DNA from 4 places in the Nonomuraea composti genome. Region 3 is predicted to be linked to each of the others. Evidence: riboswitches for the same ligand, from Rfam matches in the RefSeq annotation. Region 3 holds a riboswitch; each other region holds the start of a gene.
The links. A riboswitch is a leader RNA that binds a small molecule or an ion and turns the genes downstream of it on or off. The one in region 3 is predicted to bind cyclic di-AMP.
Positions count from the first base shown of each region.

Region 1: another riboswitch for cyclic di-AMP. It lies ahead of HCN51_RS54145 (coiled-coil domain-containing protein); the one in region 3 lies ahead of HCN51_RS36970 (glycoside hydrolase family 25 protein).
Region 2: another riboswitch for cyclic di-AMP. It lies ahead of HCN51_RS62945 (hypothetical protein); the one in region 3 lies ahead of HCN51_RS36970 (glycoside hydrolase family 25 protein).
Region 4: another riboswitch for cyclic di-AMP. It lies ahead of HCN51_RS43225 (C40 family peptidase); the one in region 3 lies ahead of HCN51_RS36970 (glycoside hydrolase family 25 protein).

Region 1 covers NZ_JAATEP010000086.1:12,095-17,375, reverse strand. The annotation lists gene HCN51_RS54160 (TrpB-like pyridoxal phosphate-dependent enzyme) at 1-482, shown strand, start outside; gene HCN51_RS63245 (50S ribosomal protein bL37) at 526-603, opposite strand; gene HCN51_RS54155 (DeoR/GlpR family DNA-binding transcription regulator) at 748-1,527, shown strand; gene galT (galactose-1-phosphate uridylyltransferase) at 1,524-2,600, shown strand; cyclic di-AMP (ydaO/yuaA leader) riboswitch at 2,669-2,813, shown strand; gene HCN51_RS54145 (coiled-coil domain-containing protein) at 2,819-3,775, shown strand; gene HCN51_RS54140 (alpha/beta hydrolase family protein) at 3,772-4,917, opposite strand; gene HCN51_RS54135 (S41 family peptidase) at 4,935-5,281, opposite strand, start outside.
Region 2 covers NZ_JAATEP010000008.1:193,984-199,264, forward strand. The annotation lists gene HCN51_RS14090 (roadblock/LC7 domain-containing protein) at 1-48, shown strand, start outside; gene HCN51_RS14095 (hypothetical protein) at 70-441, shown strand; gene HCN51_RS14100 (alpha/beta fold hydrolase) at 517-1,362, opposite strand; gene HCN51_RS62945 (hypothetical protein) at 1,515-2,240, opposite strand; cyclic di-AMP (ydaO/yuaA leader) riboswitch at 2,430-2,564, opposite strand; gene HCN51_RS14110 (DUF5302 domain-containing protein) at 2,718-2,918, opposite strand; gene HCN51_RS14115 (methyltransferase domain-containing protein) at 2,967-3,548, opposite strand; gene HCN51_RS14120 (rod shape-determining protein) at 3,627-4,601, shown strand; gene HCN51_RS14125 (DUF421 domain-containing protein) at 4,598-5,176, shown strand; gene HCN51_RS14130 (VOC family protein) at 5,173-5,281, shown strand, end outside.
Region 3 covers NZ_JAATEP010000033.1:102,994-108,274, reverse strand. The annotation lists gene HCN51_RS36985 (hypothetical protein) at 1-281, shown strand, start outside; gene HCN51_RS36980 (hypothetical protein) at 268-633, shown strand; gene HCN51_RS36975 (DUF4383 domain-containing protein) at 683-1,129, shown strand; cyclic di-AMP (ydaO/yuaA leader) riboswitch at 1,373-1,519, shown strand; gene HCN51_RS36970 (glycoside hydrolase family 25 protein) at 1,531-2,316, shown strand; gene HCN51_RS36965 (hypothetical protein) at 2,374-3,576, opposite strand; gene HCN51_RS36960 (dihydrofolate reductase family protein) at 3,692-4,270, shown strand; gene HCN51_RS36955 (Pr6Pr family membrane protein) at 4,484-5,200, shown strand.
Region 4 covers NZ_JAATEP010000046.1:30,260-35,540, reverse strand. The annotation lists gene HCN51_RS62645 (RDD family protein) at 1-1,536, opposite strand, end outside; gene HCN51_RS43230 (amino-acid N-acetyltransferase) at 1,622-2,203, opposite strand; cyclic di-AMP (ydaO/yuaA leader) riboswitch at 2,470-2,621, shown strand; gene HCN51_RS43225 (C40 family peptidase) at 2,721-3,674, shown strand; gene HCN51_RS43220 (LuxR C-terminal-related transcriptional regulator) at 3,809-4,021, opposite strand; gene HCN51_RS43215 (cytochrome P450) at 4,525-5,281, shown strand, end outside; gene HCN51_RS43210 (winged helix-turn-helix transcriptional regulator) at 5,270-5,281, opposite strand, start outside.

The sequences.
Region 1 (5,281 bases), on a different contig from region 3:
CGGTGGAGCCGGCGGCCTGCCCGTCGTTCACGGGCGGCACGTACGCCTACGACTTCGGTGACACGGCCGGGTTCACGCCGCTGCTCAAGATGCACACGCTGGGGCACTCGTTCGTGCCGGACCCGATCCACGCGGGCGGCCTGCGCTATCACGGCATGTCGCCGCTGCTGTCGCACATGTACGAGCTGGGCCTGTTCGAGGCGGTCACCCGCAGCCAGAACGAGTGTTTCGAGGCCGGTGTCCGCTTCGCCAGGACGGAGGGCATCCTGCCGGCGCCGGAGCCGACGCACGCGCTGGCGGAGACGATCGCCGAGGCGCTGCGCTGCAAGGAGAGCGGCGAGGAGAAGGTGATCCTGACCGCGTTGTGCGGTCATGGTCATTTCGACCTGGGTGCTTACGAGCGGTATCTGGCGGGTGAGCTGGAGGACTACACGCTGCCTCGGGAGCGCATTCAGCAGGCGCTCTCCGAGTTGCCGTCCTGAGTGCGAGGGTGGCCGCTCGCGGGCGGGCGGCCACCCGACGGCGTCATCGTGCTGTGGGGCGCTTGCCGTGGTTGGCCTTCTTCTTCTTGCGTGCCTTGCCCTTGCGTGCGCGCCTGGCCATGAGCTCGCCTCCGGTGTGCCTGCGGCTGATCGGTGAGCCCTCACCGTCTCCCGCCGCGCTGACCAGCGCAAGCGTTCCGCCGTAACTAACATTCCCCAACAATTCCGTGTCATAATTTGGTGGAATCTGTTGGAAGGAGCGGGCGTGCTCGCACAGCAGCGTCAGCAGGCGATTCTCGAACGCGTGCGCAGCAACGGCGGCGTCCGGGTGGCCGATCTCGTCCGCGAGCTCGGCGTCTCCGACATGACCATCCGCCGCGACCTCGAGGTGCTGGCCGAGCGCGGGCTGCTGGAGAAGGTGCACGGCGGCGCGACCGCGCTCGGCCCGGGCTCCACGGAGGAGCCGGGCTTCACCGCCAAGTCCGCCCGCCAGCAGCCGGAGAAGGAGGCCATCGCGCGGCACGCGGCCACGCTCGTCCGCCCCGGCACGGCCGTGGCGCTGTCGGCGGGCACCACCACGTGGGCGCTGGCCCGTCACCTGATCGGCGTGCCCGAGCTGACCGTGATCACCAATTCGATCCCGGTCGCCGACGTCTTCCACCGCAACCCGCGCGCCGACCGCACGGTCGTGCTGACCGGCGGCGTACGCACGCCGTCCGACGCCCTGGTGGGCCCGGTCGCCGTGGCCGCGATCCGCCGCCTGCACGTGGACACGCTCTTCCTGGGCGTGCACGGCATGAGCGTGCGCGCCGGGTTCACCACGCCCAACCTGCTGGAGTCCGAGACCGACAGGGAGCTGGTGGCGGCCGCGACCCGGCTGGTCGTCCCGGCCGACCACACGAAGTGGAACACCGTCGGCATCAGCACCATCGCCGAGCTGAGCGAGGCCGACGTGGTCATCAGCGACGCGGGGCTGCCGCAGGACGCACGCACCGAGCTGGCCGAACGGGCCGGCGAACTGATCATCGCGGAGGCCTCCTCTTGAAGCGCACCATCACCCATCTGGCCGACGGCCGGGAGCTGATCTACTTCGACCGGTGTGACGACGCCGACCGGAGCGCGATCGACCGGCGGGCCCTGGAGCCGCGCCCGGTGGCCTCGGAGCTGCGTTACGACCCGCTGACGGAGGAGTGGATCGCGATCGCCGGGCACCGGCAGACGCGTACGTTCCTGCCGACCGGCGGCACGGCCGAGTGCCCGCTGTGCCCGTCGTCGGAGACGCGCTCGTCGGAGATCCCGTCCTATGACTACGACGTGGTGGTGTTCGAGAACCGTTTCCCGTCCTTCTCCACCAATTTCGGCACTTATGAGGATCCGGGCGGGCTGAGCGAGGTGCGTCCGGCGGCGGGCAGGTGCGAGGTGGTGTGCTTCACCTCCGACCACGACTCCTCCTTCTCCAAGCTGTCCGACTCCCAGGTGGAGCTGGTCATGGAGGCGTGGGCCGACCGCACGGCGGAGCTGTCCCAGATCGAGGGCGTGGAGCAGGTGTTCTGCTTCGAGAACCGGGGGGCGGAGATCGGCATCACGCTCGCGCATCCGCACGGGCAGATCTACGCCTACCCGTACGTCACGCCCAGGACGAAGCTGCAGCTCGGCGCCGCGCGGCGGTACACGAAGGGGAACCTGTTCGCCGACGTGCTGGCCGCCGAGCGGGAGGCCGGGGTGCGGGTGGTGGCCGCCAACGAGCTGTGGACGGCGTTCGTGCCGGCCGCCGCGCGCTGGCCGTTCGAGGTGCACGTGTATCCGCACCGGCAGGTGCCGGACCTGGCGGCGCTGACGGAGGCGGAGCGGGCGGCGTTCGCGCCGCTCTACACCTCGGTGCTGCGGGCGTTCGACGGGTTGTTCGGCGTGGTGATGCCGTACATCGCGGCCTGGCACCAGGCGCCGGTGCGGGTCGACAGGGAGCTGGGCTACCTGCATCTGGAGCTGTTCAGCATCAGGCGGGCGGCGAACAAGCTCAAGTACCTGGCGGGCTCGGAGTCGGCAATGGGGGCGTTCGTGAACGACGTGCTGCCGGAGGAGGCGGCGCGGCTGATTCGATCACAGATAGATCACTAATAGATTTCTACTTAAGGTCGCATGACTCGTGATCTACCACTAATATCCCCATATGCACCGGCCGTAACGGCCGTAGCACGCCTAATCCCGGGCGCCTCGCCCGGGAGCCGGGGACCCAAACCGCACCTGGGGTGAATCCGCTACGGCGGTAGGGAATCGCACCTCCCTTGCCCGAACCCGTCAGCTAACCCGGCCGGCAGAGGGAGAGGAACATCCACGTGGCGGCTTCGTCCCCCGCGATTCTTGCCATCGGACTCATCACCGCCACCGCCGTCGCCTTCTCGGCGGCCCCCGCCTCGGCGGCGCCCAAACCGACCGAAGCCGAGCTGCGCGCCCAGCTCAAGCAGCTCAACAGCAAGGTCGACAAGCTCATCGAGAAGTACAACCTCAAGCGCGTCGAGCTGGCCAAGGCCGAGGACGCCGCCAAGGCCGCCGCGGCCAGGGCCGCCGCCGCCGAGCGGACGCTGGCCGAGGCGGAGCAGCGCGTCGCCGACATCGCCCGCCTGCGCTACCAGAACGGCGACCCCTCCGCGCTGCCCGGCTTCCTGCTCCCCACGGACGCCGACACCGCCGCCCTGCTCGAACAGCTCACCGCCGAGCAGCAGGCCCTCGTCGCCACCGTCGCCAAGGCCCGCGACGACAAGAAGAAGGCCAGCGAGGAGGCCGCCGCGCTCACGGACAAGATCAAGGCGGACGCCGCCGAGGTCGACAAGCAGCGCGACGAGGCCGAGGACGTCATCGACGACATCAAGGACAAGCTGGAGGACCTCGTCCCCTTCGGCACGGGCCGCAACTCCGACGGCTCCTGGGCCCCCGAGCTGCCCTCGGGCCCCGACAACATCACCTCCCGCACGCGGCTGATGAAGGCCCAGGTGGAGAAGAACTTCGCGCTGCCGTTCGCGGTCGGCTGCTTCCGCTCGGGCTCCAGCGGCGAGCACCCGCTCGGGCGGGCCTGCGACTTCATGATGAGCTCGGGCGGCTCGATGCCGACCGCCGCCAACCAGGCGCTCGGCGACCGCATCGCCGCCTGGGCGCTGCAGAACAAGGACAAGCTGGGCGTCAAGTACGTGATCTGGAAGCAGCGCATCAACCAGGGCTCGGGCTGGCGGGCGATGTCCGACCGGGGCAGCATCACCGAGAACCACTACGACCACGTGCACATCTCGATGAACTAGCCCCCGGCCCGAACGATCCGCACCTCCGGGTGACGCGGCGACGGCTCGTCCAGCACGGGCCGTCGCTGCGCTTTGAGGTGCAGGTCGAGGAAGGCCGCCACGTACGTGCGGGTCAGCTCGGCCGCGCGCGGCCCGGTCAGGGCGCCGTACGCGGGCGTGAGGCCGAGCGCGCCGGCCAGCAGCGGCCCGTCGGTGAACGCCTGGTGGTCCGCCCCTTTCACCACGATCCACCGCTTCCACCCGGCCAGCAGATCCCAGTCGCGCTCCCACGACGGGTCCCGGCCGCCGGGGACGTGCTCCGGCCCGCCGAGGAACAGGAACGGCCTGGTGAAACCGCGCTTCGGGATCCTCGCGTACGTGCTGCCGTCCATGTCGATCCCGGCGCGGATCCGCGCGTCCTTCACCATGGCCGCCACCGCGGCGGCCCCGCCGATCGACTGGCCGGCCATCGCGATCCTGGAGCGGTCGATCACCTTCGAGCCGGCCCACGCCGACGGCAACCGGTCGAGCACGAACGAGACGTCCGCCGCCCGCCCGGCGGCGACGACCGCGCCGAACCCGGGGTCCGCGTCGCTGTCGCAGGCCAGGCACTCGGCGATGGTGCCGTCTTCCAGGGTCGTGGCGTAGCTCTCGTACGGGTGGTCGATCCCGGCCACGACGTACCCCCGGCTGGCCAGGTCCTCCGCCAGGGACGTGAGGGCGCTGACCGGCTTGGTGAACCCGGGCGAGAGCACCACCAGGGGAAGCTTCCGCCCGGCGGGCTCGGCGTCCACCACGGCGTTCGTCCGCGTCCTGCTCAGCGTGTCGTACGGCGCGCTCGCGATCCTGCCGCCTCTCATGAGCAGCTCGGACTCCTCGGCCGTCATGTACGCCGCCCGCCGCCCGTCCTTGCGCCCCGTCGGGTACCAGAGGGTCACCTTCAGCTGTCTGACCTTGGCGTCGAGGTTCCAGGGATCGGGACGGGAGGCGTCCTTCAGGTGCAGGACGGTGGTGCCGACGGGGTGCGGGCCGGTGGGCGCGGGCAGGGTGGCGGGGCCGGACGGCGGGGGTGACACGGCGGCGGCCCTGGGCGGGGCGGGCGCCGTACAGGAGGAGGCGGCGAGGACGGCCAGGCCGGCGAGCGCCACCGCGATCGGTCTCATGGGGCGATCGGTTCCTCTCACTTGCGCAGCAGGGTCAGGGCCCGCCGCAGCGCGGGGTCGCGCCCGGCGGCGGCGTCTCGCGAGGTCAGGGGCACGTAGTGGTCGGGCGGCACGCCGATCCTGTCGACCACCTCGCGGGCGGGGCCGAGGTGGTGGCGGGCGGGGAAGCTCAGCACGGTGTTGTTGCCGAGCAGGTGCGGTTCCGCCGGCCCCGAGATCACCCCCGCCGTCCTGGTGCCGACCAGGGTGCCGATCCGCAGGTCCTTGACGGCCGAGCCGACGTGCTCGCACGCCGAGGCGCACCCGCCGTCGATGAGCACGGCCAGGGGCAGGTTCACCAGCTCCACGGTGTCGTCGGTGCGGA
Region 2 (5,281 bases), on a different contig from region 3:
AGGAAGACGGCTGCCGCCGTGGCCGCCGTCGCAGCACGGAAGCACTGATCCATCGACAAGGAGGCAAGCATGGCCGGCATGGACGTGTCACTCAAGGAGATGATGGCCATCGACGGCGCCATCGGGGCCGTCATCGTCGATCACGGCAGCGGCATGGCGCTGGGCGCGCTGGGCGGCTCCAAGGATCTCGACCTGCAGATCGCCGCGGCCGGCAACACCGAGGTGGTCAAGGCCAAGCTGCGCACGATGGACTCGCTGGGTCTCAAGGACAGCATCGAGGACATCCTGATCACGCTGAGCGGCCAGTACCACATCATCCGCCCGATCACCGGGCGCGGCGGCAAGGGCCTGTTCCTGTACCTGGCGCTCGATCGCAATCGCGCCAACCTGGCGCTGGCCCGCCACCAGCTCCGGGGCATCGAGGAGAAGCTGGAGGTCTGACGCCCGCTTCCGGTGGCCCGGCTGCATGTGTGGGGGGACGGGCCACCGGCGGCGTCAGGTCTCGTGATCTCCGCCTCAGGCGGAGGTCAGCTTGGTGATCTCCGCGACGAAGCTCGGCCAGAGCTCGCGTGGCAGGTCGTGCCCCATGCCCGGGTACGTCACCAGCCGTGCCCCGGGGATCGCCGCGGCCGTGGCGCGGCCGCCCGCGACCGGGATGAGCGGGTCCGCCTCACCGTGCAGCACGAGCGCGGACACCTTGACCTGGGCGAGCAGCGCCGTCCGGTCCCCCGAGCCCATGATCGCGGCGAGCTGCCTGGCCGTGCCCGCCGGGTCGAAGCAGCGGTCGTAGGCCAGCCCGGCCATCGCCTTGATCCGCTCGTGGTCCAGCTCGTAGCCGGGCGAGCCGATGACCGACCAGGTCCGTACCGCCTGCTCCAGCACCGCCTCGCGGCCCTCGGCCGGCCGGCCCATCAGCACCGCGGCGGCGGCCTCGGTGGGCGGCGCCACGCTGGGCCCTGGCGTGGACATGATGGAGGTCAGGGTCAGCACCCGCCCTGGATGCCGGATGGCCAGCGTCTGGGCGATCATCCCGCCCATCGACGCGCCCACCACGTGGGCCGCCGGCCAGCCGAGGACGTCCATGAGGCCCGCGGTGTCGTCGGCCAGGTCGTCCAGCAGGTACGGCGGCGCGGCGCCCATCGCGGGCACCCCGTGGTCGTGGAAGTGCGTGGACAGGCCGGCGTCGCGGTTGTCGAACCGGACGACGTGGTGTCCCTGCTCCGCCAGGAGCTCGCAGAACTCCTCGTCCCACTGGACGAGCTGGGCGCCGAGCCCCATGACGAGGAGCAGGGGACGGCCCGTGGGTGAGCCGAAGCTCTCGTAGGCGATGTCGATGCCGTTCACGGCTGCGCGGGTGGTCACGACGACCAGAATGACATTCTGGTCGTCGCCGCGTAAAGGCCGCCGGGTGTTTATGGGGAGGGGGTCCGTTTACGGCGGGAGCCTGGTTATGGGGAAGGCGCCTGTTTATGGGGAGAGGGCTTGCTTATGGGGAGAGGGCTTGCTTATGGAGGTCAGCGCCGCAGGAGGGCGCGCAGACGCTCGCCGCCGAGCACCACGCCGCCGCCCGTCACCGTCAGGACGCCGGCCAGCAGCGTGCTACCGGCCACGCCCGGCTCCTTGGGCTCGCTCACCGGCACCACGGGGGCGTCCACGAGCCGGCCGCCCGCGTTGTCCTCGTCCTCGTCGGCCTTCGGCGGCGTCGCCGGGTTGCGGTCGCGCTCGGCCCAGGCGCCGGTGGAGAACGGCACCGGGTAGTTCTTCTTGCCCACGCCGTCACCCCACTTGGTGATGACGTAGTCGACGTCGATGTGTCCCTCGCCGCCGATGCCGTCCACGCCCAGCGTGCTGGCGTTGAACTCGCCGCCGGTCAGCTCGGCGAACGTCTTGGCGTCGAGGTCCAGCATGACGCCGCGGCTGGACGGCTCGCCCGGCCCGCGGTCGCCCACGAAGAAGGGCATCTTCTTGCCCTTGTAGACGACGTATCCCTCGGTCATCAGCGGCCAGCTCGGGCTGGCGGCCAGCCCCTTCTGCATCGGCTTGCCGCTGGCCGGCAGGCCCGTGTCACCGGCGCGGCCGGAGGCGTCGTCCCAGAAGTACGAGGCCGTGGTCGAGCCTTTGAGCAGGATCTTCTCTCCGGTGTCGGAGTCGGCGTGGGCGGCCGTGCCGGCGACGGTCAGTGCTCCGACGGCGGAGCAGGTCAGCACGGCGAGGGAACGCAGGCCAAAACAGGCGAACATGAAGCAGCAAAACCCTTCACTGGGGGACAGGGAGGTTGCACTCACGGAAAAAAGGGCGCGGCGGGGCAGGGCGCCGCGAGATCGCTACGCGGAGCGCAAGATACGAGCCTTTGGGGAAGGGGGCCGCTCAGCGGGCGGCGGCCGGGAAGACGCGGTCTGGGGGAACGACGCGCTGGTGCATGAAGTAACTTGTCCTCTCCATCACGCCTACCGGGTTAGCTGACGGGTTCGGGCGTGGAGATGCCCTACCGGCGCGTGGCCGGATTCACCCCAACGGAGGTGGTTCCCCGGTTCCCGACGTTCGGGATTCGGCGCCAACCGGCGGTCCTTCTGGGGTAAGGACCGGGTAACCGGCTGGTAATGGCGAATACGTTAGCCACGGAAACGGACACATGCCAACGTATCGGGCAAAAGATCTACCTGGTTAGGTAAAGAAAAAGGGGGCACGGCATGCCGTACCCCCGCCAGATTCCAGCCTCAGCCGCCGCTCTTGCGCCTGAATGATCTCTTACTCGCAGCCGGACCGTGCGCCCCGTGGATCTTGGATGGGTCGCCGCCCCTGCCACCCGCGCCCGAACCCGCGTGCTGGTTGCGCTTGCGCTCCAGCGCCTCGCGGAACTTGCGCTTCATCTCGTCCTCCGGAGTGTCGCTGACATCCGGCTCCGGTGCATCCGCCATGAGGACCTCCATGGTGTTGGGGACAGTCACAGCTTCGCACGGCACCGCTTATGACGCGAAACCGGGCTCACTGCGAGGTGAAGGCCAGCAACCGGAAAACCGGGTCGGGACCCCCCGAACGCCCCTGCCCGTGCCCGGTTCGCCGCGGAGCCGCAACCCGCGCCGTGCCGCTTCGGCGATGACGATCTCCGCCCCGTCCGTCGCGGGCGACCGGTCGCCCGGCCGGTGCGCGGCCTTTTTATCCACCGTCGTGACGAACACTCCCCCGGGCCGCAGCACGCGGGCCGCCTCCGCGATGACCGGACGGGCGTCGTCGAGCAGGTGCAGCAGCCAGAAAGTGGTGACCGCGTCCACGCAGCGGTCGCGTACCGGAAGCCGGCGCCCGTCACCCAGCACGACCGGCACCCGCTCCGAGGCGAGGCGGGCCATGCCGGCGGCGGCGTCCACGCCGAGCACCCGCAGGCCGCGCGCGGCCAGCTCCCTGGTGACCAGCCCGGTGCCGCAGGCCAGGTCGAGCAGCGTGCCGGGCTCGGGGATCAGACCCCGGACGGCCTCCGCCGCCGCCCGCGCGCGGGGCAGCCCGCCCCGGGTCTCGTCGTAACGCGCCGCTTCGAGGCTGTAGTCGAGCACGGTCCCAGTACAGCAGGTAAAGGGGATCCGTTCCGTTCGTGGTGTTGTGTTGGGACGGATCAGGAAACAGTCCCCGCGATGAGACTCCTCGGTCGTGACCTGGCGATGGATCTGGGAGCGGCGAGCACGCGGATCTACGTCAGACGCAAGGGCATCGTGCTCGACGAGCCCTCCGTCGTCATGTGCGACGTCCGGACGGGCAAGATCGTCCGGTACGGCGCCGAAGCCGTCGCCGACAGCGGCGGCAGCACCCACTGGCCGGTCAGCGGCGGGCTGCCGGCCGACGCCGAGCTCGCCCGGCGCATGGTGCGGCACTTCCTGCGCAAGGTGCACTGGCACCCGTACGCCCGGCCGCGCCTGGTCATGGCGCTGCCCGGCGACTCCACGCCGATCGACCGCGAGGCGCTGCAGGACATCGCGTACGAGGCCGACGCCAGGACCGTGCGGCTCGTCCCGCACGCGCTGGCCGCCGCGCTCGGCGCCGGCATGTCGCTCCACGACCGCACCGGCCACATGGTGATCGACATCGGCCGGGACGCCGCGCGCATCGCCGTCCTGTCCGGCGAGTCCGTGGTGGCGACCGGCTCCGTCCCGTACGGCGGGCAGGCCGTGAACCGGGCCATCGCCCGCTTCGTCGAGCGCGAGCACGGGCTGCAACTCGACGACGAGGCGGCCGAGACGGCCAAGCGGCACGCCCACGACGGGCTCGTGGTCGTGCGGGCCCGCGACCCCGGCACCGGCCGCGAACGGGAGCTGTCGCTGCCCGTCGAGCACATCTTCGAAGCCACCAGGCAGCCCGTCGAGACCATCGCACGGGCGGCCATGGAGACCGTGGAGCGCTGCCCGGCCGAGCTGGCCGCCGACCTCGGCGAACGCGGCGCCGTACTGGTCGGCGGCGGGGCGCTGCTGCGCGGCCTCGGGCGGCGGCTGCGCGACGCGCTCTGCATGCCCGTGCGCCGGGCCGAGCGGCCGCTGGAGTGCGTGGCGCTCGGGCTCGGCCGGTGCGTGGACGAGCTGGGCGTGATCGGGAGGCTCCGTGGCGGCCGGACATGATCGACGACCTGTTCCACACGGGCGTCTCGCTCGCCGACAAGGCCATCAGGACCGTCGCCGTGTACGTCACCGTCGCGGCCCTGCTGCGCCTCGGCGGCAAGCGCGGCATCGCCCAGCTCAACAACTTCGACTTCGTGGTCATGCTGCTGATGAGCAACGTCGTACAGAACGCGATCATCGGCCCGGACAACTCCCTGGCCGGCGGCCTGGCCGGGCTGGTGATCCTCATGGCCGTGAACGCGGTCGTGGTGCGGCTCGCCGCGACCGTGCCGGCGATCGGCCGGCTCGTCGAAGGCAGCCCCACCGTGCTCGCCCGCGACGGGGGCTACGTCCGCTCCGCGCTGCGGCGGCTGGGCGTGCGCCAGGCCGACCTCGACGTGGCCATCCAGCTCAGAGGCGGTACGAGCGTCGCCGACACCAGCCTGGTGCGGCTGGAGCCCGGGGGCGCCGTCCTCGTCCGGCTGCGGCCCGACGAGGAGAACGCCGAGCGGGGCGACGTGGCGGAGCTGCGCACCCGGCTCGACCGGATCGAGCGCAAGCTCGACGCCCTGGCCGGAACAGGAGGCAGCACATGACCGTCCGCGGCATCGACCACGTCGGGGTGACGGTGCCCGATCTCGACGCGGCCACGGAGTTCTTCGCCCGCGCGTTCGGGGCCGAGGTCCTCTACGACACGCTCC
Region 3 (5,281 bases):
CCTTCGACGACGAGGGCCGCCCGTACGTGACCGCCATCCTGATGGGGCCGCTGGCGCTCGGCCCTCGCGTCGGCGGCGTGCTGGGCCGGCTCATGGCTGGCGCCGCCCGCCTGTTCGGCGCCGGCGGCGAGCAGGCGCCGCCGCGCATCCCCATGGCGAACGTCAGCCACATCTCCAGCGCCGTGCACGTCGGCGGCGAGCTGGAGCGGCCCGCCCTCGAACGGTGGGTCCGCAGCCGCCTCATCGAGCCCATCCCCGGAGCCCGGCATGAGAATGAGTGAGCTCATCGCCCGTCCCGTCGTCGACAGCGCCGGCGAGCTCGTCGGGCAGGTCGCCGACGTGCGGCTGATCCAGGACGGGCCGCTGCTGCAGCAGGTCCAGAACGCCTTCCGCGTCGCCGGGCTGATCGTGGTCGCCCGGCACACCGGCCGGCTGTTCGGCTACGAGCGCGGCCCCGCCATCAAGGGCCCGTGGCTGATCAGGGCGCTGCTCGGCGTGCTGCACCGCGACACCCGGTACGTGACGTGGGAGCAGGTCGGCGGCATCGACGGCGAGCGGATCGTGCTGCGCGTGCCCGTGCGGGAGCTCGCCTCCGTCCGTGACCTGTACCAGGAGGGGCGGGCGGACGCCTGACTTCGTGCCTGGGGGTAGGAGGAGGGTTCCTTCTATCAAGGGAGGTCCGATGGACACCCCGCGTACTTCCGCCGCCCGCTCTCCCGTGCAGCTCGCCGCGCTCGTCGTCGGCGTGCTGTTCCTGCTGGTCGGCGTGCTCGGCTTCATCCCCGGCATCACGACCGGGTACGACGACCTGCAGTTCGCGGGTCACCACTCCGACGCGCACCTGCTCGGCGTCTTCCAGGTCTCGATCCTGCACAACATCGTGCACCTGCTGTTCGGCATCGCGGGTGTCCTGCTCGCCCGTACGTGGAGCGGGGCGCGCAACTTCCTCGTCGGCGGCGGGGTCATCTACCTGCTGCTGTGGATCTACGGGCTGCTCGTCGGCCATGACAGCCCGGCCAACTTCGTCCCGCTCAACAACGCCGACAACTGGCTGCACCTGGGGCTGGGCATCGTCATGATCGCCCTCGGCCTGGCTCTCAGCCGGCGCCGCGTCACCGCCCACCACTGAGGCCGATCGGGGGTAGGGCGGAAAAATCTACCCGGCCGCGGATCCCCGGCCGGGGCGGCGATGGAGACCTGTGCACGGCACGGGTCTCCTTTGCCGTATTTGCACCTTATTTGGGGTGATATGTACCTTCTGTAGGGCACGTGCTGACGCTCCGCGTCGAGCCGTCGCCCTCTGTCGACCGGGCACCGCTCTCGTAGCCACCGCTCTCGCAGGCACCGCTCTCGCAGGCGCCGCTCCGAGAACGACGCCCGGCCGCCGAATCCGCGCCACAGCGGAGCCGGGGACCCACCATTTCCGGGGTGAATCGGACGCCAGGCCCACGCCGCGCCCGTAGGGCACTTCCAAGCCCGAACCCGTCAGCTAACCCGGTAGGCGGCATGGAAGCAAGGAGTCATCACCTCATGCCCAAGCCCCAGCTTGCCGCAACCCTCAAGAACCAGCTCTCCGAGCGCTTCGGCCTGGCCGTCGGCGGCGCGATCCTGGCGGGCGCCGTCGCGCTGACCGGCGTGACCGGCACGGCCCTGGCCTCCCCCGCCGGCCCCGGTGCCGGCCCTGTCGCCGGCGCTGTCGTAGGCCACGCCGCCACCCACCAGCACGCCGGGCACGCGCTCTCCTACGGCCTGGACATCTCCAACTACGAGCCGCTCTACGACTGGAGCGCCAGCTCCGCCCAGTTCGGCATCGTCAAGGCCACCGAGGGCACCGCCTTCCGCGACGCGTCGTTCGCCCGGCACTGGCGCGAGCTGGGCGACAAGGGGATCGTCCGCGGGGCCTACCACTTCGGCCACCCCGGCAACGACCCCATCGCCGAGGCCGACCACTTCCTCGCCGTGGTGAACGCCCAGCCCGCCAAGCCCGGCGACCTGCTCGTCCTGGACCTGGAGACGACCGACGGCCGCTCCGTCGACCAGGTCAACGCCTGGGCCAAGGCGTGGCTGTCGCACGTCAAGGCCCGTACCGGGATCGCCCCGATGTTCTACAGCGGCTGGAACTTCGCCGACACCTACGGCAAGGGCCTGGCCGAATACCCGCTCTGGGTCGCCCACTACGGGCGGGCCAAGGGCGCCGTGACGCCGCCCGCCGACTGGAAGTCCTGGACGATCCACCAGTACACCGACTCGCCGATCGACCAGAACGTCTCCGCGCTGAGCCCGGACGAGCTGCGCGCCCTGGGCCGGCGCGCCTGACGCCCCTGGGCCCCGGCTCCTGGCCGGCAGCGGGGCCGGCGCCCCCGGCCCCCGGCCTCAGTCCTGCCAGTAGAACAGCAGGGCGCGCACGTTGATCGGGTCGCGGGTGCCGAACCAGTACACGCACAACCCGTCCACGGTGATCGCGCCGAGGTCGTCGTCGATCCACCGGAACCCGGCCGCTTCGAGCGGGGCCCGCACCTGCGTGGCCTCGTCCGAGCCGGTGACGAACCGCCCGAGCATGCTGACCAGGACCGTGCCGCCCGCGCACCTGATCACGTGGTACGTTCCGGTGCCCTGCCCGTAGTCCTCCCCGCAGTGCACGGGCGGCTCCGGGGACTGGCCCGCCCGCGCGAGCGCGTCCGACGCCCGCCGGAGCTGCCCTTCCACGTCCGTGGGCGGGGGCGGCTCGGTGATTAGGGCCTCCATCCGCCAGCGCGGGTCGGTGCGCACCTCGCACTCGGGGACGTACCGGTGCACGATCGCGGCGCGGATCTCCGCGTCCAGGCCCTGCACCTCGACGCGCGGCCGGCCCAGTGCCTCGTCGATGGCCCGGATCTCGTCGAGGTCGTCGGTGACGTCGTACAGGCCGAGCGCCGCCCACAGCGCCCCCTCCACGGTCGGCGCGTCCCGGGCGAACGCCCTCAACGCCTCGTCGTCCCACGTCAGCGAGTAAGCCTCGTAGGCGACGCCGACGTCGGGGTCGGCCAGCGCCGGCGTGATGTCCTCGCCGGCGCGGTGCCGCATGAGCACCCGGAACGCCCGGTCCTCCGGCCGGTCGCCGAGCAGGCGGTCGACCGCTGCCACGCCGTGCCGCTCCACCAGCGCGTCCAGCCCGGCCCTGCCCTTCGCCTTGTTGCGGTGCCACTGGTCGAACGCCAGCGTCGACAGCTCGGCCGCCGCCGTGAGGTCGCCCGCCTCGCCGCGCGCCTTCAGGATCGCCCCCCGCCACCTGAACGAGGTGTTGTTGCGCTGGTCGTCGTGCAGCAGCCACGGCAGCAGCTCCTCCCGGTGCCCGAGCACGGCGAGCAGCGCGAGGCGCACGTCGGTGGACTCGCGCGGATCCCGGATGCGCTCCAGCAACTCGGGCACCCGCGCCTCGGGGACGCGCCTGAACAGCGCCTCCGCACACCGCCGGCGCCGCCACCACGGGTTCCTGGGGTCGAGGACGTAACGGGCCAGCTCGTCGGGGTCGATCTCGCGCAGGGCGGCGGTGTCGGCGGGGCCGGCCTCCGGGATGGCCGAGGTGATGCGATCCACGCGCGGATGCTACCGGCCGGCGGCCTTTTCTGGATTTCTCCCGCCGAACGTGTCGAAGCGGCGCGGGCGGCTCCGACCTTCTCGTGAAGGTGACCCGGAGCGAAGGAGGCTCGTGATGAGCAAGGTAGTGCTGGACGTGTCGGTCTCCCTGGACGGTTTCACGGCGGGCCCGAACGTGCGGGCGGAGGAGCCCATGGGCGACGGCGGCGAGCGGCTGCACGAGTGGATGGGCGGCCAGGGCCCGGGCGGCGAGGCCGACCTGGAGGTCCGCCGGCAGGTCGACGCGGCGGTCGGGGCCACGGTCATCGGGCGGCGCACGTTCGACCTCGGCCTGCGCCCGTGGGGAGGCACGCCGTGGCCCGGCGTCCCCGGCTTCGTCGTCACCCACCGCACCCGGCAGGATCTCGTCGGCGACAACGGCGGCACGTTCGCCTTCGACGGCCTGGAGGCCGCGTTCCGGCGCGCCCGGGAGGCGGCCGGCGGCAAGGACGTCCTGGTGCTGGGCGCCGACGTCGCCCGGCAGGCGCTCAGGGCGGGCCTGCTCGACGAGTTGTGGCTGCACCTCGTGCCTGTGCTGCTGGGCGGGGGGACGCCGCTGTTCGGCGGGGAGCGGGCCGAGCTGGTCCAGGAGGGTACGCCGGTCGCGGGGAGCGCGTCGGTGACCCATCTGCGTTACCGGGTCGTGCGCGGTTAGAGGCGAGCGGCCGATGTGAGCGCCTGAGGCGAGCGCCCGAGGCGAACGACTGACCTGCGCGACTGACCTGCGCGACTGACCTGCGCGACTGACCTGCGCGACTGACCTGCGCGACTGACCTGCGCGGCTGACCTGCGCGGCTCCTGTGCGCGCGCAGCCTCACGATCGGATGATCCGGCCGTTCCCGGCGTTTCCGTGCGCTAGCGTGATCTTGTGGCGTTCACGGAGGGCCGGATGGCGGCGTGGCGGATCCTGCTGGTCGCGGCGACCGTCGCGGGCCTGGCGTGCCTGACGACGTCGATCGGCCGGCCGTGGGCCTACTTCACGGTGCAGAGCAACGTGCTGCTCGCGCTCTACTACGGCTGGCGGCTGGTCGCGGGACGCGGGAGGCCCGCCTCCGCCGACGTCAAGGGCGCCGTGACCTTGTACCTGGTGGCGACGTGCCTGGTCAACTACGTCTCCCGCGACCTGGCGAACCCGCTGGCGCTGCTCGACGGCGGCGGCGCGCGCGGCTGGGGCAACTTCCTGCTGCACTACGTGACTCCCGTGATGGCCCTGGCCGACTGGGCCGTCTTCGACCGCTCGCGCCGGGCCCGCTGGGCGGCGCCGTTCGCCTGGCTGGGCTTCCCGCTGCTGTACGGCGCGTTCGTGCTGCTCGCCGCCCCCAACCTGCCCCGCCGCTACGTCTACCCGTTCCTGAACGTGGAGCGGCTCGGCTGGCCGACGGTGGCGGGGGCGGCGGTCGGCGTGCTGGCCGCGTTCGTGGTGCTGGGTTACGCGCTGCTCGGCCTCCACCGGCTCACCGCCGGCCCACGGCTCCCCTGGCGCGGCGCCCGTACGACCACGCTCCCACCAGCAGCGCGCCGCCCAGCCCCGCGAAGGCCAGCCCGCCGAACAGGATCATCCACGCGATGTCCCCGCTGGTGGTGAACGGTGCCACCGGCGCGAACGGCGGGATCACCCCGGTCAGGCCGAGCGGCACCATGGCCAGCAGCACCACCCCGTACGCCC
Region 4 (5,281 bases), on a different contig from region 3:
CGCGACCTTGTCGGCGAACGTCTGCTGCAGCGGCTTGTCCCACAGCTGCGAGGCGCCGTTCACGGCCACCACGGCCCACGCCAGCAGGCTGGAGATGAAGCCCAGCGGGACGGCGTTGAGTATCCACCCGCCCCACGTGACCGCGGCCCGCTTCAGCGCCGCGTCCGTGGGCAGGCCGCCGGGCGGCACCGGCTGGCCCACCTGCACGACCTTGATGCCCATCACCATCTTGCCGACGGTCTGGCCCTTGGCCTTCAGCAGGAAGAAGTCGAAGGCCACCCACAGCGCTGTCACGACGATCGACGAGATGATCGACGCCACCGTCACCGTGAGGAACCCGCTGCTGCTTCCGTCCAGGGTCGAGTAGCTGGCCACGGCGAACAGGCCGATGACCAGGCCGATGACGAGGTTCAGGATGAACAGGATGACGAAGTCGATGATCCTCGCCACCAGGCGCTGCCACCACTCCGCCAGCGGCGCCGGCGCCCCCGGAGGCTGCACGCCGACCGGCTGGCCGTACTGCTGGCCGTAACCGGGCTGCGCGTAGCCGCCCTGCCCGTACTGCTGCGGCTGCTGGCCGTAGCCCTGCTGCTGACCGTATTGGTCGTAACCCTGCTGCTGGCCGTAGCCAGGCTGGGCGTAACCGGGCTGGGACTGCTGCTGCTGACCGTAGCCCTGCTGACCGTAACCCTGCTGGTCGTAGCCGGGCTGCTGGCCATAGCCCTGCTGCTGCTGACCGTACGCGGCCTGCTGGCCGTACTGGCCCTGCTGGCCGTAGTCGGGCTGCGACTGGGGCTGCTGGCCATAGGCGGCCTGCTGGCCGTAGTCCGGCTGCGATTGCGGCTGCTGGCCGTACTGAGCCTGCTGGCCGTAGTCCGGCTGGGACTGCGGCTGCTGGCCGTACTGAGCCTGCTGGCCGTAGCCGGGCTGCGACTGGGGCTGCTGGCCGTAACCCTGCTGCTGCCCGTACTGGGGCTGCTGGCCCGACTGCGGCTGCTGGCCGTAACCGGACTGCTGGCCGTACTGCTGCTGGCCATAGTCCGGCTGGGACTGCTGCTGCTGACCGTAGCCCTGCTGGCCGTAGCCGGGCTGGGACTGCTGCTGCTGGCCATAGCCCTGCTGCTGCCCGTACTGGGGCTGCTGGCCCGACTGCGGCTGCTGGCCGTAACCGGACTGCTGGCCGTAGCCCTGCTGACCGTAGTCAGGCTGGGACTGCTGCTGCTGACCGTAGCCCTGCTGGCCGTACTGCTGCTGCTGGTCGTAACCGTGCTGCTGGCCGTACTGGGGCTGCTGGCCGTAGCCCTGCTGACCGTAGCCTTGCTGCTGTCCGTACGGGGGTTGTTGCTGACCGTAGCCCTGCTGCTGGCCATACTGGGGCTGCTGGCCGTAGGCGTCGTCCGCCCGGTAGCCGACCACAGTCACGTCCGGGTCGGGCTCGCCGGGGTGGCGGCCCTGGTTGTGCTGCCCGTAAGGGGTGCCGGGCGGGGGATTCTCGCCGGAATCGTCCTGTGGATACGGCGGCTGTCCGGTGCTCACCGTGTCACCTCGCTTCGAGTGCGCATGTGGCACGTGTCAGGACACATGCCTGTGCTGCCCAACGTATCGACATAGGTATCAACAATCACCTTTCCAAGTGGTCAAGGTCCGCGTCACCCGATGTCAGATGGAGCAGCATCCGGGTGTTGCCCAGGGTGTTCGGTTTGACGTGTTCCAGGTCCAGGAACTCAGCCACGCCCTCGTCGTACGAGGCCAGGAGTTCGGCGTACACCTCGGGTGAGACCGGCGTGCCCTGAATCGGGCGAAAGCCGTGCCTCGCGAAGAAGTCGACCTCAAAAGTCAGACAGAATACACGTCGCAGACCCAGATCCTTCGCGTGCTGTATCAGCGCCGAGACGATCCGATGGCCGACGCCCATGCCGCGGCACGCCGGATCCACGGCCACGGTGCGGACCTCCGCGAGGTCCTCCCACAGCACGTGGAGCGCGCCACAGCCGACAACCTGCCCGCCCCGCTCGGCCACCCAGAACTCCTGCACGTCCTCGTACAGGGTCACGGTGGCTTTCTCCAGGAGCCGCGGACCCGCGCCCGCGTAGGTGTCGACCAGCCGCCTGATCGCCCGGACGTCGGGCGTGCGGGCACGCCGGACCACCACCGCGGTCTCGGGCCCGGTTTCGGACGTCGCCAGCTCGGCCACCTGCTCCATGGCTCTCCAGAGTACAGATGTCATTACGGCTCAGCCTTAACTCCCACGTCTCCGCCCATCCTGTTACATCCGGTGGCCATATGAGCACGCTCTCCACATCCGGCAGAAGGGGCATCGAACGTGACATAAACCCCGTTCTGCCCGGCCGGGCACGAGATCACCTTGTGACCCTTCGGTTGTGAAACCTCTATGAACTCGGCAGTTCCGGTTGAGCACGAACTCGGAGTGCATTAGTGTCCAGCGACGATGTTCCCCGCGTGTCGCGCGCGCGGGACACGCCAAATCCCCGCGAGGGGAGCCGGGGACCCACCGGCGGCGACCCCCATCGCCGTCACCCGGGGTGAATCCGAGTCCGTTCGGTAGGGCTGCTCCGGCCCGAACCCGTCAGCTAACCCGGTAGGCGTCGAGGAAGGGAGCTTGGTTGGTGAAGGGCACGCGCAACGGCGGGCACAGGACGGCGGGCAGGCACGCCCGCCCCCAGGAGAGGGCCGGGCTGTCACGGCGCCTCGGCGGTGTGGTGAGTATCACAGTGGCCGCGCTCCTGATCGCCCTTCCCGTCGGCCCGGCGTCCGCCGACCCCAAGCCCTCGCTGCAAGACCTGGCCAAGCAGGTCGAGAAGATGCACAACGAGATCGAGACGCTGACCGAGGAGTACAACGGCCAGCGGGAGAAGCTCAAGACCGCCAAGAAGGCCGCCGACGCCGCCCAGAAGACGCTGGCGACCAGCGAGGCCGATCTCGACGCCAAGCGCGCGGAAGTCGCGATGCTGGCCCAGAACGCCTACATGACCGGCGGCCTCAACCGCCTGCTGGCCTTCGCCGGCTCCGGCGACCCCGACTCCTTCCTCGACCGCGCCGCCACCATGGACGTGCTGGAGCAGCAGCAGGGCGCCGAGGTCAACCAGGTCACCCAGGCCAGGGAGGCCGCCGAGCGCGCCAGGGCCGGAGCCAAGGCGCGCATCGACGAGGTCCAGAAGATCGTCAGCGAGCTCGACACCAAGCGCGACAAGATCACCAAGCTGGTGACCAAGGTCGAGAGCAACCTGTTCAAGCGGGCGCTCGGCGAGGCCGGCCGGCCCGGCACCCGGGCACAGCGCGTCAACCTGCCGATCGTCGGCAGCGGCAAGGCCGCCCAGGCCGCCCGGTGGGCGCTCACGCAGCAGCTCAAGCCGTACGTGTGGGGCGCCGAGGGCCCCGGCTCCTACGACTGCTCCGGCCTCGTCATGGCGGCCTACCAGAAGGTCGGCATCTCCCTGCCGCACTACACCGGCAGCCAGTGGACGGCGGGCAGGCACATCTCCCGCGAGGAGCTGCGCCCCGGCGACCTGGTCTTCTTCTACAGCGACCTGCACCACGTGGGCATCTACCTCGGCGGCGGCATGATGGTGCACGCCCCGCAGACCGGTGACGTGGTACGGATCGCCTCGATCGCCAACAGGCCGTTCGCCGGCGCGGTCCGCATCGCCGACTGACCGGGAAAGCGCCTCGCATCGCCGGCTGATCGGAAACGCGGTATCGCGTCTCCGGGTGATCGGGAATCGCGCGGTACGCCTCGCCGGCTGAATCGGTATCCCTTCAGCCGGCCCCTCCCCCGTACCGCTCGCCGCTAGATCAACTGGCGGCGGGCCGCCCAAGCCACGGCCTCTATGGCCGTGGCCACGCCGATACGGTCACAGATCCCACGTAGTCTCCTGCGCACTGTGCGCCCGCTGATATCCAGCCGTCTGCCCACTCGGTCTACCGTGACCCCCTTGGCCAGCTCCGCCAGCAACGCAAGGTCCGCATGGCTCAGCTCAACGCCTTCAGTGAGCACGTCCATCGGGAGCCCTCCCCCCCAACAGCTGAACTTGGGCCTCTTGACCGGCCCGAAGTCGCTCCTCGCAGACGGTAAACGCATCCTGGAAAGGTCGTCAAGCATAACAATCTACGCCCTTGACGAGCGCTATTGACATGATCCGATATATGTGACGTACTCGCGATATGTCGGCACCGATCACCTCGCGATGAGCGATCTCGTGGAGCCTTCCGGCGCTCCGAATCCCGAGGTTTGGAGCGCGGCCGACGTCCTGGGTTTTGATCCGTTCGATCGGGAGTTTCTGCGTGATCCTTACTCCCGCCATCGCGAGATGAGCGCGCGCGGCGCCTTCTTCCGTACGCGCGCGGGGCTGCTCGTCGCCACCTCTCACGAGCTCTGCGCGGCCCCTGCTGCGCGACCCGCGCTTCGGCCGCGGCCCAGCCGGGCGGAACGGCGGAGGCGCAGGTCAGCCCGCCGCGTCGTTCCTCTGGCTGGACCCGCCCGACCACACGAGACTGCGCGCCCTGGTGAGCAGGGCGTTCACGCCCCTCATGGTCGAACGGCTGCGCCCGCGCGTCGAGGCGATCACCGCGTCGCTGATCCGCACGCTGCCCGAGGAGGCCGACCTCGTGTCCGCACTGGCGTACCCGCTGCCTGTCATGGTGATCAGCGAGATGCTCGGGGTGCCTGCAGAGGACCGTGAACGCTTCCGCGCCTGGAGCGAGAAGCCGGCGCGCGGCCTTGACCCGATGCTTACAGAAGACCTCTTATCGGAAACCGGACAGGCCAGAAGGGAGTTCGGCGCCTACTTCAGCGACCTCGCCGCGAGGCGTCGGAAGCGGCCCGGCGACGACCTCCTGAGCGAGCTGACGCGGGTGCGGAAACCGACCGAGCCGGAGCTGCTCGCCACTTGCGTGCTGCTGCTCGTCGCCGGCCACGAGACGACCGTGAACCTCGTCGCCAACGGCGTCCTGCCCCTGCTCAGGCACGGGCTGCTGCCCGAGGCGGCGCGGCGGCCCCGGCAGGTGGTGGAGGAGGTGCCCCGCTACGACCCGCCGGTGCAGCCCACCTCCAGGGTCGCGCTGGAGGACGTGTCGCCGGCCGGCACGCCCGTACCGGAGGGCACGCTCGTGATTGCGGTGATAGGCGCGGCCGATCGCCACCCGGCGATCTTCCGGAGCCCGACCGCCTCGCCGGGCCGGCGCCGCCGTACAAGGAGAACGTCGTGCCGCGCGGGCTGGCCGCCCTGCCGGTACGCCTCTCAGGCAGGGGCTAGGCGGCGTC